DNA from 2 places in the Brevibacillus sp. FSL K6-2834 genome. Region 1 is predicted to be linked to the other one. Evidence: predicted binding sites of a transcription regulator. Region 1 holds the regulator's gene; the other holds the start of a gene.
What was found. Region 1 encodes LexA, which represses DNA repair genes until DNA is damaged. Its sites were predicted from a motif close to CGAACATATGTTCG; they were not measured.

Region 1 (7,043 bases):
CACCTGATTCCCTTGTGTACCGCTCGTGACAAACAGCGCGTCTTCTTTCCCCAATATCTCGGCCGCCACTCTTTCCAGGCGGTTTACAGTCGGGTCTTCTCCATACACATCGTCCCCTGCTTCTGCCTCATACATGGCACGGAGCATCGCATCTGTCGGCTTGGTAACCGTATCGCTGCGCAAATCAATCGGCATCTTTCTTCTCTCCCTTCTCTCTTGCCATTTTAACACTTTCTGCATTGCATCGGGATTTGGCAGTTTGCTAATATGGAGGAGTACGATACCAAAACAAGGGAGACTGACCCATGAAGGTAAAAATTACTCGCAACGCCGCAAAACAATTGAAAGCCATTTTGGACCAAGAAGAGGATAAAGAGTTGAAGCTCCGCGCATACATAACACATGCACACGGTGACCATGCCCATTACGGCTTGGCATTGGATAAACCGACCGACGAAGATACCGTCGTTTCTACCGACAAGGAAATCGACGTAATCGTCAAGAAAGACGAGCCGTTGCTAGACGGCCTTGTTATCGACTACCTGTATACACCACAAGAGGGATACGTGCTTACAAATCCTTCCAAAGGAAATCACGGCGATCATTAATGGCTCCCTTGTCCCCGCTGCGAGTCATCAGCGGGGTTTTCTTGAGAATGAATTGTTTTGGGAAAAAGCTGTTTTTGTAAAAGCTGCTAGGAACCAAAAAAAGAGACATCTTGTCGATGTCTCTTTTTTGTAATGGACTCTATACAATTGTTGCAAAACTCTATTTGGGTCTAGAGCTCTTTTTTGTTCCAGGGCCTTTCCCATCTTTCGGAGTTCTCGTTTTCGCTGCAGGACCTTATTTCGTTACCAAAGTCTCTTGTTCGTTGCAAGCCGTTATTTTCGTTACAAAGCCTTCTTCTTTATTGCAAGACTTTTTTCTTTACAAAGATCTCTTCTCGTACAACTCAGGTGGCACGTCAGCAAAGAGCGGACTCATCCTGTCTTCCTGATGAATCATGAAAAGCCGATGTACGGGTCTGGTCATGGCTACATACAGGAGCTTTGTATCCCACTTATTGTCCAAGTACTCCTCGATATTCAACAAGATGACCACATCAAATTGCAGCCCCTTGGTCAAATAAGCTGGCATTACTACGACACCGCCCGGGAATTGGGTATCCTTGCTTCCCAGCAGCTTCAGTCCTTCGATGGAGGCCTTCAATGACTTGTATGCTTTTTTGCTGGCCTCGGCTGTTTTGGCTACGATCGCGATGGATTGAAAGCCCTCTTGCCGATAATCATTTACAAGCTGGACCAGATTTTTAACCGGCAGTTCTTTCCCGTCCCATGATGCCAACAAAGGCTTTTCCCCATGCCGCAATACCGGTTTGGCCATAATCGTCTCCGGCAGGTTTATCTTTCGCAGTACCTCGTTGGCACATTTCATAATTTCGATTGTGGAACGGTAGCTCTGCGCGAGTGTGTAGTAAACCCCCCGCGGCTGCTGAAAAACTCCCTCCAACAGTTCTTCCCACGATTGCAATCCCCTGTATGCATGGATGCCCTGCGCGATATCTCCCACTACCGTCAAAGAATGTCTCTTTGTCACAAGCCCGATCACCGCAATTTCCAACGCACTGAGATCCTGTGCTTCATCAACGACACTGTGGTCAAAGTGGTCGGCCTGCTCCAATCCTTCGATCAGATGCCGCAGATAGATCAGCGGCGCAACGTCTTCTGGCTCGATCCGCTCCGCTTCGAATATCTCTGCAGACGACCGGCAAATATCCTCGATATCCTCGCCATTGACTTCCCCTTTTGTCAGCTCTTTCAATAAAGCTGTGTCGGTCAACATTTCGCGGTACGACGAGAAGACATCCAGTTCAGGAAAAATGGAAAAGTATTTGTCCAGAAGCTGATCAATCATTTTCTCATATTTAGCCAACGCTTGCTTATCCAGATCAATTCGCTTCTCTCGCAGATGGGCGAACAACTGTTTATTGATGTCCTGCTTAACGTGCTTTCGAACGGCTTCCATTCGCCGACGATATGGCAGATGGGCATATTGTTCGGCAAAAAGCTGACGGATGGTCTCACCCGGAATCGTAAAAACATGTTTGGTTCTGTTGTAGACAAAGCTTAATTTTTTGTAGGCTACCCTGTTTTCCGCTACAAACAGCAAATATTGCTGGAGTACATCCCGGAAAGCGAGCGAGCCCTTGAACCGAAGACGATGCAGCACCGTCCGACGCTCGGCATCGCTCTGTCCTTGTTCAAAGAACAACTGAAGGGGCTTGTGCGGGTCCAGAATCCGCCAGCCTTTTGGAAGGATGGACTTGACCAGCTTGGAAGCCCAATCCAGGAATGTCGCCTGCTGAACGTCATCCACTCCCAATTCGGGAAGAACCTCTGAAATGTACGTAAGGAACAACCGGTTTGGTGCAAAAACCATAAACCTCTTTGACATCATCGAGTCCTGATAATTGTAGATCAAATAGGAGAGCCGGTGCAGCGCAATCGTCGTCTTGCCGCTTCCGGCCACCCCTTGAACGACAACCGGGCGATCCTTGTCTGCTCGAATAATGTCATTCTGCTCCGACTGGATCGTCGCTACGATATCCTTCAATCTGCTGTCGTTCGTCTGATTCAGGTTGGCTGCCAGGAACTCATCGATGTACCCTTCCTGCAAAAATTCATCCGGATGGCCAACTTCGCGATGAATCGTCTCTTTGAGCGCTCCATCGTATATCCCTGTAATCTTCCCGTCCTCAATGGCAAAATTTCGCTTCAGGCGGACTTCGCCTCGCACAATCTCCCTGCCGCTGCGGAAGTACGCATCCTTGCTCTCGCCGCTGTAATATAAACTGGCAATGGGAGCACGCCAGTCAACGACAATTGAATCGAATGTGTCGCTCCGAACGATGCCCCTCTTTCCTATGTATACGCTGTCCAACTCGTATGTCTCGTCTTTCAGGAAGTCCACTCGCCCAAAATACGGCTTTTCCAGTCCTTGGTCCTCAAGGTAGCGAAGCTCTTTTCCTTTTTTGTAGTTGACGACCTGTTTCACATAATCGTCCGTAATCTCTTTAACCTCTTTCCGAAGAGTGTCCACTTCCTTTTGGATAATAGAGCGTGTTTCATCGAGTCTCTTCTGTTCATGCTCGTAGTCCGGGTGCTGTACAGTCATTTATATCCTCCTTTCCAAATTGTCAGGTTCAGCATCGCAAGGAGAAGTCCGGTTTTATTTCCACATGGTTTCCGGGCACGGGCTCTTCTTTGTTTCCTCGTAGCCTTCCAATGCCCTCTTCTTTGATTTGATGTTGCTTCCGGATTGGCTCTCTTTTGTTCTCGTTGACGCCTGCCCGTCTTATCCCGCTATATCTTGCCTGTTTACCACACTTGTCTGCCGATCCAGATCCCTGAACCGCAAGCAAGAAGGCCGGCCAAAACACTGGCGCCTGCATAGAACAGCCCTCTGCCGATCTGCCCATCTCCGATGAAGCTTACCACCTCAAGCGAAAAGGTAGAGAACGTAGTAAATCCCCCCATCAGCCCGGTTGTAAACAGAAGGTACATCTCCAAAGACATCAATCCTTTTTCCTTTCCCCACGCATAGAGCAGTCCGATGAGAAAAGAACCGGAGACATTGGCCAGCCATGTCCCAGCCGGCAATCCGGGTTGGTTCATTGCGAGACCGAGACCATAGCGTAGCAATGAACCGACGGCTCCTCCTACGGCAACAGCCAGCCATGCCATCATGGCAATCCCCCCTTCTCTCCTTTTTTGTATGGAACAAAAAGACATCCAGGCAAAAAGCATGGATGTCTTCTTTTTATGTCAAATGGTGCGTTTTAGTGTTTGGGGTTGTTATCCTCGAGGTCTTCCACGTAGCGGATCGATTCGAGATTGGAGCGAAGCGACATTTTCACAGCATCAATGTATTTTTGCCGCAGTTTTTTCTGTTCCTGTTTTTCCTCTTCAGTCAACCCGGCTTCACGAGATTTTTTGGCCAACTCGTTGATCCGTTTGATTTCCGCGTCTGATACCAAAGCCGTTTCCCCTCGCTTTCAATGAATGCCGCTCTATTATATCACATCTCGGCAACGAAGCAAGGGAAAGCTGCAGCTTGTCAATTCCCGACAGGAATTTGAATCGATTGGCCTGGATAAATAATGGCACTTTCCAGCTTGTTCAATTTTTGAATCGCATATACCATATCGCGAACATCCATTTTCGGGTCACTCTTGTAGGTGACCGCCAGCTCCCACAAGCTGTCTCCCGGTTGGACGACGATTTCCTTTACTGGTTGGATCATTTGAGCTTGTTGTACCGTATGATCCCCAGAAGCGAACACTAGTTCTGTCAAAGTGTAAAAAAAGAGAGTGAAAGCGGCAAAAAACAGAATGGCCTGTCCACGCGTAATGCCAAAACGAGCAGTTTTTCTTTCTTCTTTGGCGAAGCGATTAGATACGGTCATTGTACTCATTATTTCATCCCCCTGCAAACGTACGTTCTATCTTCTTGTTCTCATCATAATGCGAACACTTGTTCATGTCAAGAAAAAAACGAACTTATGTTTGTCGAACGCAGGATCCCATGGTATAATATAGAAAACATGTTCGAGAAGATAGAGGTGTGGTCTATGTCCAAGCTATCCAATAGACAGCAAGCCATCATCGATTTCATCCGCAAAGAAGTAAGGGACAAGGGTTATCCCCCATCTGTCCGTGAAATCGGGGAGGCTGTCGGTCTGGCATCCAGTTCAACTGTTCACGGCCATCTGGCCAGGTTGGAAAAAAAGGGGCTCATCCGCCGCGATCCTACCAAGCCCCGCGCGATTGAGCTGCTGAAAGAAGAGGAGCGCTTTCAAGACGACTTTGACGTATCTGTTGTACGCGTACCGGTGATCGGAAAGGTGACTGCGGGTCAGCCGATCACTGCTGTCGAGCAGGTGGAGGATTACTTCCCACTCCCTGACAGCATCGTGACATCGGACAAGGTGTACATGCTGCGCGTGTCCGGAGACAGTATGATCGAGGCTGGCATCCTGGATGGAGACTACGTGATCGTTCGCCAGCAGAATGTGGCCAATAACGGTGATATCGTCGTCGCCATGACTGAAGAGGACGAGGCAACCGTGAAGCGTTTCTTCAAGGAAAAGAACCATTTCCGGCTGCAGCCTGAAAACGCGACATTGGAGCCGATTATTCTGGATTCTGTAACGATTCTGGGGAAAGTGATTGGCGTGTACCGCTTGATTCACTAGAATAAGAGATTTCGTTGCTTGGATGAGCCATGCCTTATGGCGGACTCTTTGAAAAACGCAATCGACTACGACAAGCTTTCCTTTTCCACCCTGACAGCAAAAAAGGCGTTCGCGATTGCCTCGCGGACGCCTCTTCTTTTCATTTCCTTCGATTCTTTGATCGGTCCTTCTCCTACGAATCCCACTTACAGTGCGACAAAGAACCAGATGATCATCACTACCTGAAGAACAACTTTTACGACCACACTGCCCAAAAAACCGATGAGCGAACCCACTCCCGCTTTAACAGCCCGTTCAAACGGCTGCTTTTGGATCAGCATTTCCACCAGAACGACCAGCACGAACGGCATGATCAGCATGCCAAATGGGGGGAACAAAATCACCCCGAGCAAAATCCCCAGTGCAGCTGCCCACGATGACGCTTTGGAGCCCCCGTACTTCTTGACAAAGTACATGTTGGTGAGTAAATCCGCACCGTAGAGAAGAACACTTAAGACCGCCATTCCCCACCAGAAGGAGGCCGGAAGTCCGGCACCCGGATCAGCAATAAAAAAGTGATACAGCAAGAATCCGCCCCACAATAAAATCGTATCAGGAATGACCGGCAAAAAGATTCCGGCAATACTGAGGATAAACAAGGCCGCTATCACGATCCACAACAAGATCTCCATCCATTGACACTCCCTTCTGTATAGGGTATACGATAAAGTGCGGTTTTCGTTTCCATCGACTCGCTACATTTTGACAGAAACCTGTATATACTCGGTTCTTCTGCGAGTCGTAAAGCCAAACGTCGAATCGGAACATAGATGGTCTCGTCCCTCATTGTTCCCCTGCAGAGTTGCAAATAAAAGAAAGATAATCTGAAAGGACAGAAAATGGCTATGCATTCTCAAACGAAGCGAGATTGGTTTGACCCTTCCTACCTGAAAAAAGGAACCCCTCGGCAGCGGGAAGCCTGGTGTATTTTGCAACTCAAAAATGCAGAGTTTGGCGGCCAATTTATGCAGAACACTGCCAACATCAATACAAAAGAATTTAGGAAGACTTCATGCTGGATAGAGCATGGCGCAGTCGGTAGCTTTCTCCGGTAAACGCCAGAATATGGGCGTGGTGGACGAGGCGATCCACAAGGGCTGCCGTCAATCGCGTATCTCCAAACACCGTATTCCACTGCCCAAACTCCAAATTCGACGTCACAATCACACTGTTTCTCTCATAGCAGGCCGAGATAACATGAAACAACAGCTCAGCCCCCGTTTGGTGAAAGGGAACAAACCCAACCTCGTCCAAAATCAACAACTCACAGTCTGCCAGTTCTTTTTGAAACCGCATCAGTGCCCCATTCGCGTGTTTTTCCTGCAAGAGCGCAACCAGATCGGGAACACGGAAGAATCGAACGGCATATCCCCTTCGGCACGCCTCTACGCCAAGCGCTGTTGCCAGATGGGTCTTCCCCGTGCCCACTTTTCCCAGCATCAGCACATTTTCCTTGCGCTCCAAAAAACGTAGGTCGATCAATCCCTCCTTTGTACATGTTTCCGGTAAGGTGACTGCCTCAAAAGCGTAATCTTCCAGTGTCTTCAGTTGGGGAAACGCGGCTTTCTTTATCAGTCGCTTCAGCTTTGTCTCCTCCCGCCGTTGAATCTCCATCCGCAAGACTCCCAGCAAGAAGCTCTCCCGATCTTCAAACGGCACCTGTTCATAGGTTTCCATCACATGCGCCAAATGCAAAGTTTTGCACACCTTTGCCAGCTCTTCTCTCATTCCACCCTCACCCCCAGGATCCG
Region 2 (7,043 bases), 2.0 Mb from region 1:
ACTCCTGTACCGGTAGCGATATCCAAGGGGATTCAAAATGTAACCCGGCTGATTCCTGAGCTGCGAAACGGCTCAGTCGTTTACGATGGTCCGGTTGACGGTCCCGGCGTCAGCGGCGATCGAGTCTCGTTTATCATGGCAGGAAATAAAGATGGGGAGCCGCAAGATCAGGCGATATTTGACAGTCAATCAGGAAATCTGCTGGTGCTGGAGCTGAAGCCGTCGGGTGCTTCAACCCACCAAACAGGGCTGCTGACCGAGGAGGTCGTCAGGTCGAGGGCTGCCGCCTTTCTGTATGGCCTTCATCCTTTTGGAAAATCATACGAAGCACGAGACGTCACCCGTCAGGACGGAACTCGCCAAGGCGGAACTCGCCAAGACGAAATGGATCAAGACGGTACGTTTACGGTTCGGTTTGTCCGCAAGCATAACCAAGTAGCGCTGAATGATGCGTACGACTGTTTGGTCACGGTCGATGCGACAGGGCGGATCATTGGCTTTCGCACGTTCAACGGTGCCCTTTATGAACCGATCGATCACAAGGAAATGCCGTCGCCGCAGCGCGTGTTGTCAATGACCACGGCTCACCAGCGCTTTGCAGAAAGCAAGCCGCTGGAGCTGATGTACATGCTGCCGGACCAAGCTGCGCCAGTGTCAGAAGCAGAAGCTCGCCAACCTCAGGCTAGGCTGGTTTATGCCATCAAGGGAGGAATCGTGGAAGGCCCGCATACCGGCAGTGCCATCGATGCCTTTACGGGAAAACGAATGCAGGCCCCTCAGAAAAAGCCGCAAATGGTCTCCTTAGCAGGAAAAGGCCGCTACGCCGCTCTGAAGACTGAGACTGTGGTAAAAGCATTCGCCAAGGAAATCGCCCGCGCAGACGTGGATAAATGGCCGTTGTCGGTTATTTCAAAGAACATGGAAAACGGAGAACAGCACCGCTTCTATATCTGGGGGATGTTTAACAAAGATGTCGCTGATCAGGAGAAGCCGTACCACCTGGGGAATTTTCCGGACGATGCAAAGGGAGAGAACAGATATCATCTGCTCGTAGAGGTTGAGGCCAAGACGGGCAAGCTGATCAGCATGAAACAAAACGATGGGACGTCTCCCCGGAAAAAAAACGACAAGAGCAGAGATCTCAAATCAGCTCTCTCCTTGATCGAAAAGCTGCTGCCAGCAGGAACTCGGCAGTTCCGGGTTGTTGATGCGGGGAACGAAGAACGGAGCATTTGGCTGGCAGATCCGGTGATTGGGGGACTGCCTGTGGCAAAAAGCGGGCAAACCGCAGAAGAAGGAGCATACGTCGTTGAGGTCAATCCTTTGGACGGCTCCATTCGCGAGCTGAGAACAGAGCCTTACGATCAGGTGAAATTTCCGGAGCGGACCAAAGCCATTTCCGAACAGGCCGCTCTGAATGCCCTGCTGCAAGCATATCCGCTGGAGCTTGTGTATGTGAAGCAGCAGTCAAAGCGGGAGGACAAACCGGAGTGGAAGCTGGTGTATGATCTGTCGTTCCGACAATCGCGTGCCCACTGCTTCTGTGGACCGGACCTCCGGGTGGATACGACCGTTTATGTTGACGCTTTGACCGGAAAAGTAATCGTGGATGAATAAAAGCAGGGTGCACAAAAGGAAAAGCCGTTCGGAAATGGAATCCGAACGGCTTTTGGCTTGTTGCTTGCAACGGTTCGCTGATGCGTTTGCTAGCATCCACAGTTTGCTAGCATCCACACAATAATCTGTTTACGCATATGCCTGCGCTTCGTACCCGATGATTTGGTTCAGCTTTACCTTCTTGTCGTCGTCGAGAACGAATTCGATCAGGCCATTTTTCATGCTGACCGCTTTGATCACACCTGTGAGCTCGCTGGTCGATGCCGTTCCGTCTGGTTGGGTGGACGAGTCCGTATAGGTGATTGTATAGCCGATCATCTGGGCATATTGGAGGGTATTGTCCATTCGCGCATTGTCCGGCTTGACCGACATGCCCTTGATGTTTTCCAGCTTGATCGAGGTTCCGTTGTCCAGCTGGAATTGCACGGCATTGTCTTTCATCGTGAATCCGACAATGACTCCGTTTTTGACTTCATCGACGGAAGTGACGTCGTCCGTGGTGTCAGGGTTTCCATCCTTGTCCACCTGCTTCGACTCCGTATAGGACACTTCTTTTCCGATCATCTCGGCGTACTTCAGGCTGTTGTCCAGACTGTTTCCGGACAAGCCTTTCGATTCCAGACCCTCGATCCATTCGCGGGGGACTGGCGTTTGTTCGCCCTGGATGCGGAAGTAGATTTTTCCTTGATCGAGGTATACGGCGTCGATGACTCCCGATTTTTTCTCATGGGTCACTTCGCCCGTCATTTCGTCCTTTTTCTGCATGTCGTAGCTGGCTGTTCTGCCGACCAGCGCTTCGTATTCCCGCAGGGTCAGCATGCTGTTGTTGGACTGCTCCATCAGGCTGGCCATCTTGGTCAGCTTCTCAACCATGGTCATCATGCTCGTTTGCTGCAGGAATTGCGAATTGTCCATCGGAGAGAGCGGGTCCTGCTGTTTCAACTGCTCCAGCATCAGCTTCATAAAGGCATTCTGGTCCAGCTCGGTGGAAAACTCCTTTTTGCCTTTATAGCTCAAATGGGGCTGTATGTGAGTGCTGTTATTGACGGTGTTTGTATCTGACATGGCTGTCCTCCCTGTCTCTGACGGGTACTTCAGTACGTTCACATTCTTCTTTACAATGTATCGGTAAAATCTGCTTGAGAGTAAAGACAAACATTTGTTCGAATTTGCGGCTTATTTTTTGAATGATTGTGTTATAATGGAAATGAGATGTGACAAGGAGATGAACGAGGGAATGGACCGTTTTGAATTGGTATCGGAGTTTCAGCCGTCCGGAGACCAGCCGACAGCCATTGCCGGACTGGTGGAGGGTGTGCTCGCCGGAAAGCGGCACCAGACATTGCTGGGCGCGACCGGTACGGGAAAGACCTTTACGATTGCTCAGGTAATTGCCCAGGTAAACAAGCCGACGCTGGTAATGGCCCACAACAAGACGTTGGCTGCCCAGCTTTGTGCCGAGTTCAAGGAGTTTTTCCCGAACAACGCGGTGGAATACTTCGTCAGCTACTACGATTACTATCAACCGGAAGCGTACATTCCCCAATCGGATACGTATATCGAAAAAGATTCCAGCATCAACGACGAGATCGACAAGTTGCGCCACTCCGCGACCAGCGCGTTGTTTGAGCGGCGTGACGTGATTATCGTGGCGTCGGTGTCGTGCATTTACGGCTTGGGTTCGCCCGAGGAATACAGAGAGCTGCTGCTGTCGCTTCGGGTCGGGATGGAAAAAAGCCGCGACGAAATCCTTCATCGCCTGGTGGACATCCAGTACGACCGCAACGATATCAACTTCGTTCGCGGGACGTTCCGCGTACGGGGAGACGTCGTGGAAATCTTCCCGGCTTCGCAAAGCGAGCAGGCGATCCGCGTCGAGTTTTTCGGCGATGAAATCGAACGGATCACAGAGATTGATGTCCTGACCGGGGAAATCCTCGGGCAGCGCGATCATGTAGCGATTTTCCCAGCTTCCCACTACGTAACGCGCGAAGAAAAAATGAAGCGCGCCGTCCAAAGCATCGAGATGGAGCTGGAGGCGAGGCTCGCGGAGTTTCGCGCGGCAGGCAAGCTGCTGGAAGCGCAGCGTCTGGAGCAGCGCACCCGCTACGACATCGAGATGATGATGGAGATGGGCTTCTGCTCCGGGATTGAAAACTACTCCCGCCATCTGACCGGCTTGCCGGAAGGACACGCGCCGTATACACTGATCGATTATTTTCCCGACGACTTTCTCGTCGTTATGGACGAGTCGCATATGACCCTGCCCCAGGTACGTGCCATGTACAACGGTGACCGGGCACGCAAGGATGTTCTCGTAGAGCACGGCTTCCGTCTGCCGTCAGCGAGAGACAACAGACCGCTGAAATTCGAGGAATTCGAAGCGAAGCTGAAGCAGGCGATCTACATTTCCGCGACCCCGGGTCCCTACGAGCTTGAGCACTGTCCGGAAGTCGTCCAACAGGTTATTCGCCCGACGGGTCTGGTGGACCCGACTGTGACCGTCCGCCCGATCAAGGGGCAAATCGACGATCTGATCGGCGAGATTCAGGCCACCATCGCCAAGGACGAACGGGTTTTGGTGACGACCTTGACGAAAAAGATGGCGGAAGATCTGACCGATTACCTGAAGGATGTTGGTATAAAGGTTCGCTATTTGCACTCCGACATCAAGACGATCGAGCGGATGCAAATTTTGCGTTCCTTGCGTCTGGGTGAATTTGACGTGCTGATCGGGATCAACCTGCTGCGGGAGGGGCTCGACCTGCCTGAAGTTTCGCTCGTCGCCATTCTGGACGCGGACAAAGAAGGCTTCCTGCGCAACGAGCGCTCCCTGATCCAGACGATCGGACGGGCCGCTCGGAACGCCGAGGGACGCGTCATCATGTACGCCGACAGAATAACCGATTCGATGAAGGCGGCGATCAGCGAGACGGAACGGCGCCGCAAAATCCAGACAGAATACAACGAAAAGAACGGAATTACGCCGCAAACGGTCAAGAAGGCTGTCCGCGAAGTCATCGAAGCGACCAAGGTAGCGGAAGAGAAGGCAGATTACCTGCCGCATGCCGACTTTAAAAAGATGCCGAAGAAGGATCGCATCCAGGTGATTGAGCGGATGGAAGAAGAAATGAAGGAAGCGGCGCGCAACCTCATGTTTGAGCGAGCAGCCGAATTGCGTGATTTGATTCTTGAGCTGAAGTCAGAGCTCTAAGGAGAGGGAATTGCATGCCATTGGAACATATTGTGGTGAAAGGTGCCCGTGCCCACAACCTGAAAAACGTCGATGTCGTCATTCCTCGCGACAAGTTTGTCGTGCTGACGGGGTTGTCGGGATCAGGGAAGTCATCGCTTGCATTTGATACGATTTACGCCGAAGGACAGCGGCGGTATGTGGAGTCGCTGTCCGCCTATGCCCGTCAATTTCTCGGGCAGATGGACAAGCCGGACGTCGACTCCATCGAAGGCTTGTCCCCTGCCATTTCGATCGACCAGAAGACGACGAGCCGCAACCCGCGATCTACAGTAGGGACTGTTACCGAGATTTACGATTACCTGCGCCTTTTGTACGCGCGCATCGGGAGAGCGATCTGTCCCGAACACGGCATCGAGATTCAGTCCCAGACGGTTGAGCAGATGGTCGACCGCGTGATGGAGTACCCTGAGCGTACCCGGCTGCAAATCTTGGCCCCGATGGTTCAGGGACGCAAAGGAGAGCACGTCAAGCTCCTGGAGGACATCCGCAAGCAGGGCTTTGTCCGCGTGCGGGTAGATGGCGAGATTCGCGATTTATCCGAGGAGATCAAGCTGGAGAAAAACAAAAAGCACAGCATTGAGGTCGTCGTGGACCGGATTGTCGTCAAGCCGGACGTTCAGGCGCGGCTGGCCGATTCGCTGGAGACCGCGCTTCGTCTGGCCGATGGAAAGGTGATCGTCGATGTCATGGAGCAGGAAGAGCTGTTGTTCAGTGAAAAGCACTCCTGCCCGATCTGCGGATTTTCCATCGGCGAGCTGGAGCCGCGCATGTTTTCGTTCAACAGCCCATTCGGCGCCTGCCCGGAGTGCGATGGTCTGGGCGTCAAACTGGAAGTGGACCCGGACATGGTTGTACCCGACGTCACCAAGTCGCTTGCCGACGGTGCCATCGGAGCCTGGGAGCCGAAGTCCTCGACGTACTATCAGCAGCTTCTGGAGTCCGCTTGCCGTCATTTTGACATTCGGATGGACATTCCGTACGAGGAGCTTCCAGAGGAGCACAAGCAAATCCTGATGTACGGCAGCCAGGGAGAAAAAATCCAGTTCCGCTACGAAAACGAGTTTGGCCAGGTCAGAGAGGCGACCGTTCCTTTCGAGGGAGTCGTGATCAATTTGCAGCGCCGCCATCTGGAGACCAGCTCCGACTATATTCGCGAACAAATCGAAGGCTTCATGAGCCAGAAGCATTGTCCTGTCTGCAAAGGACATCGCCTTCGTCAGGAAAGTCTGGCCGTTCGGGTGGGCGGTCGCAGCATTTCCGAACTGACCGATTTGTCCATCACCGACGCGTACGAGTTTATCGACACACTGGATCTGACTGAGAAGGAAATGAAGATCGCCAACCTGATCGTCAAGGAAATCAAGGCGCGCCTCAACTTCCTGATCGACGTCGGACTGGACTACCTGACGCTGAGCCGTGCGGCGGGAACCCTTTCCGGAGGGGAGGCGCAGCGCATCCGGCTTGCTACCCAGATCGGTTCCAGTCTGATGGGCGTTCTCTATATCCTGGACGAGCCGAGCATCGGTCTCCATCAGCGCGACAACGCCCGCCTGATCAAGACGCTGGAGCATATGACCAAGCTGGGCAATACGCTGATCGTCGTAGAGCACGACGAGGATACGATGATGGCTTGCGACTACATCATCGACATTGGACCAGGTGCCGGTATTCACGGCGGCAAAGTCATCGCTGCAGGTACACCGCAGGAAGTGATGGAGAACCCCGATTCTTTGACGGGCGCTTACTTGAGCGGACGCAAGTTCATTCCGGTTCCGATGGAGCGCCGCAAGCCAAACGGCAAATGGCTAACCATCGAGGGAGCAAAGGAAAACAACCTGAAAAACGTCACCGTGAAAATTCCGCTCGGCCTGTTTGTCGCTGTCACAGGCGTTTCCGGTTCTGGAAAGAGCACGTTGATCAACGAGATTTTGCACAAGGCGCTGGCACGCGAGCTCAACCGGGCCAAGGCAAAGCCGGGCGAGCACCGTCGGATCACGGGTCTGGAGCACCTCGACAAGGTGATCGATATCGACCAGTCGCCGATCGGACGCACGCCGCGATCCAACCCTGCCACGTATACCGGCGTGTTTGACGATATCCGCGACCTGTTTGCCTCGACCAACGAAGCGAAGGTCCGCGGCTACAAAAAGGGCCGCTTCAGCTTCAACGT

Region 2: a site for LexA is predicted at 2,770-2,783, ahead of uvrB (excinuclease ABC subunit UvrB). Genes of this name have one in related genera too.

Annotation. Positions count from the first base shown of each region.
Region 1 covers NZ_CP151945.1:3,088,034-3,095,076, forward strand. Annotated here, with positions in the region: gene ltaE (low-specificity L-threonine aldolase) at 1-195, opposite strand, end outside; gene NST96_RS15340 (iron-sulfur cluster biosynthesis family protein) at 306-608, shown strand; gene NST96_RS15345 (UvrD-helicase domain-containing protein) at 928-3,174, opposite strand; gene crcB (fluoride efflux transporter CrcB) at 3,378-3,746, opposite strand; gene NST96_RS15355 (DUF896 domain-containing protein) at 3,839-4,036, opposite strand; gene NST96_RS15360 (LysM peptidoglycan-binding domain-containing protein) at 4,117-4,473, opposite strand; gene lexA (transcriptional repressor LexA) at 4,630-5,253, shown strand; gene NST96_RS15370 (DUF456 family protein) at 5,439-5,924, opposite strand; gene istB (IS21-like element helper ATPase IstB) at 6,292-7,020, opposite strand; gene istA (IS21 family transposase) at 7,017-7,043, opposite strand, start outside.
Region 2 covers NZ_CP151945.1:5,049,502-5,056,544, reverse strand. Annotated here, with positions in the region: gene NST96_RS24570 (hypothetical protein) at 1-1,617, shown strand, start outside; gene NST96_RS24565 (flagellar hook capping FlgD N-terminal domain-containing protein) at 1,747-2,682, opposite strand; gene uvrB (excinuclease ABC subunit UvrB) at 2,855-4,831, shown strand; gene uvrA (excinuclease ABC subunit UvrA) at 4,846-7,043, shown strand, end outside.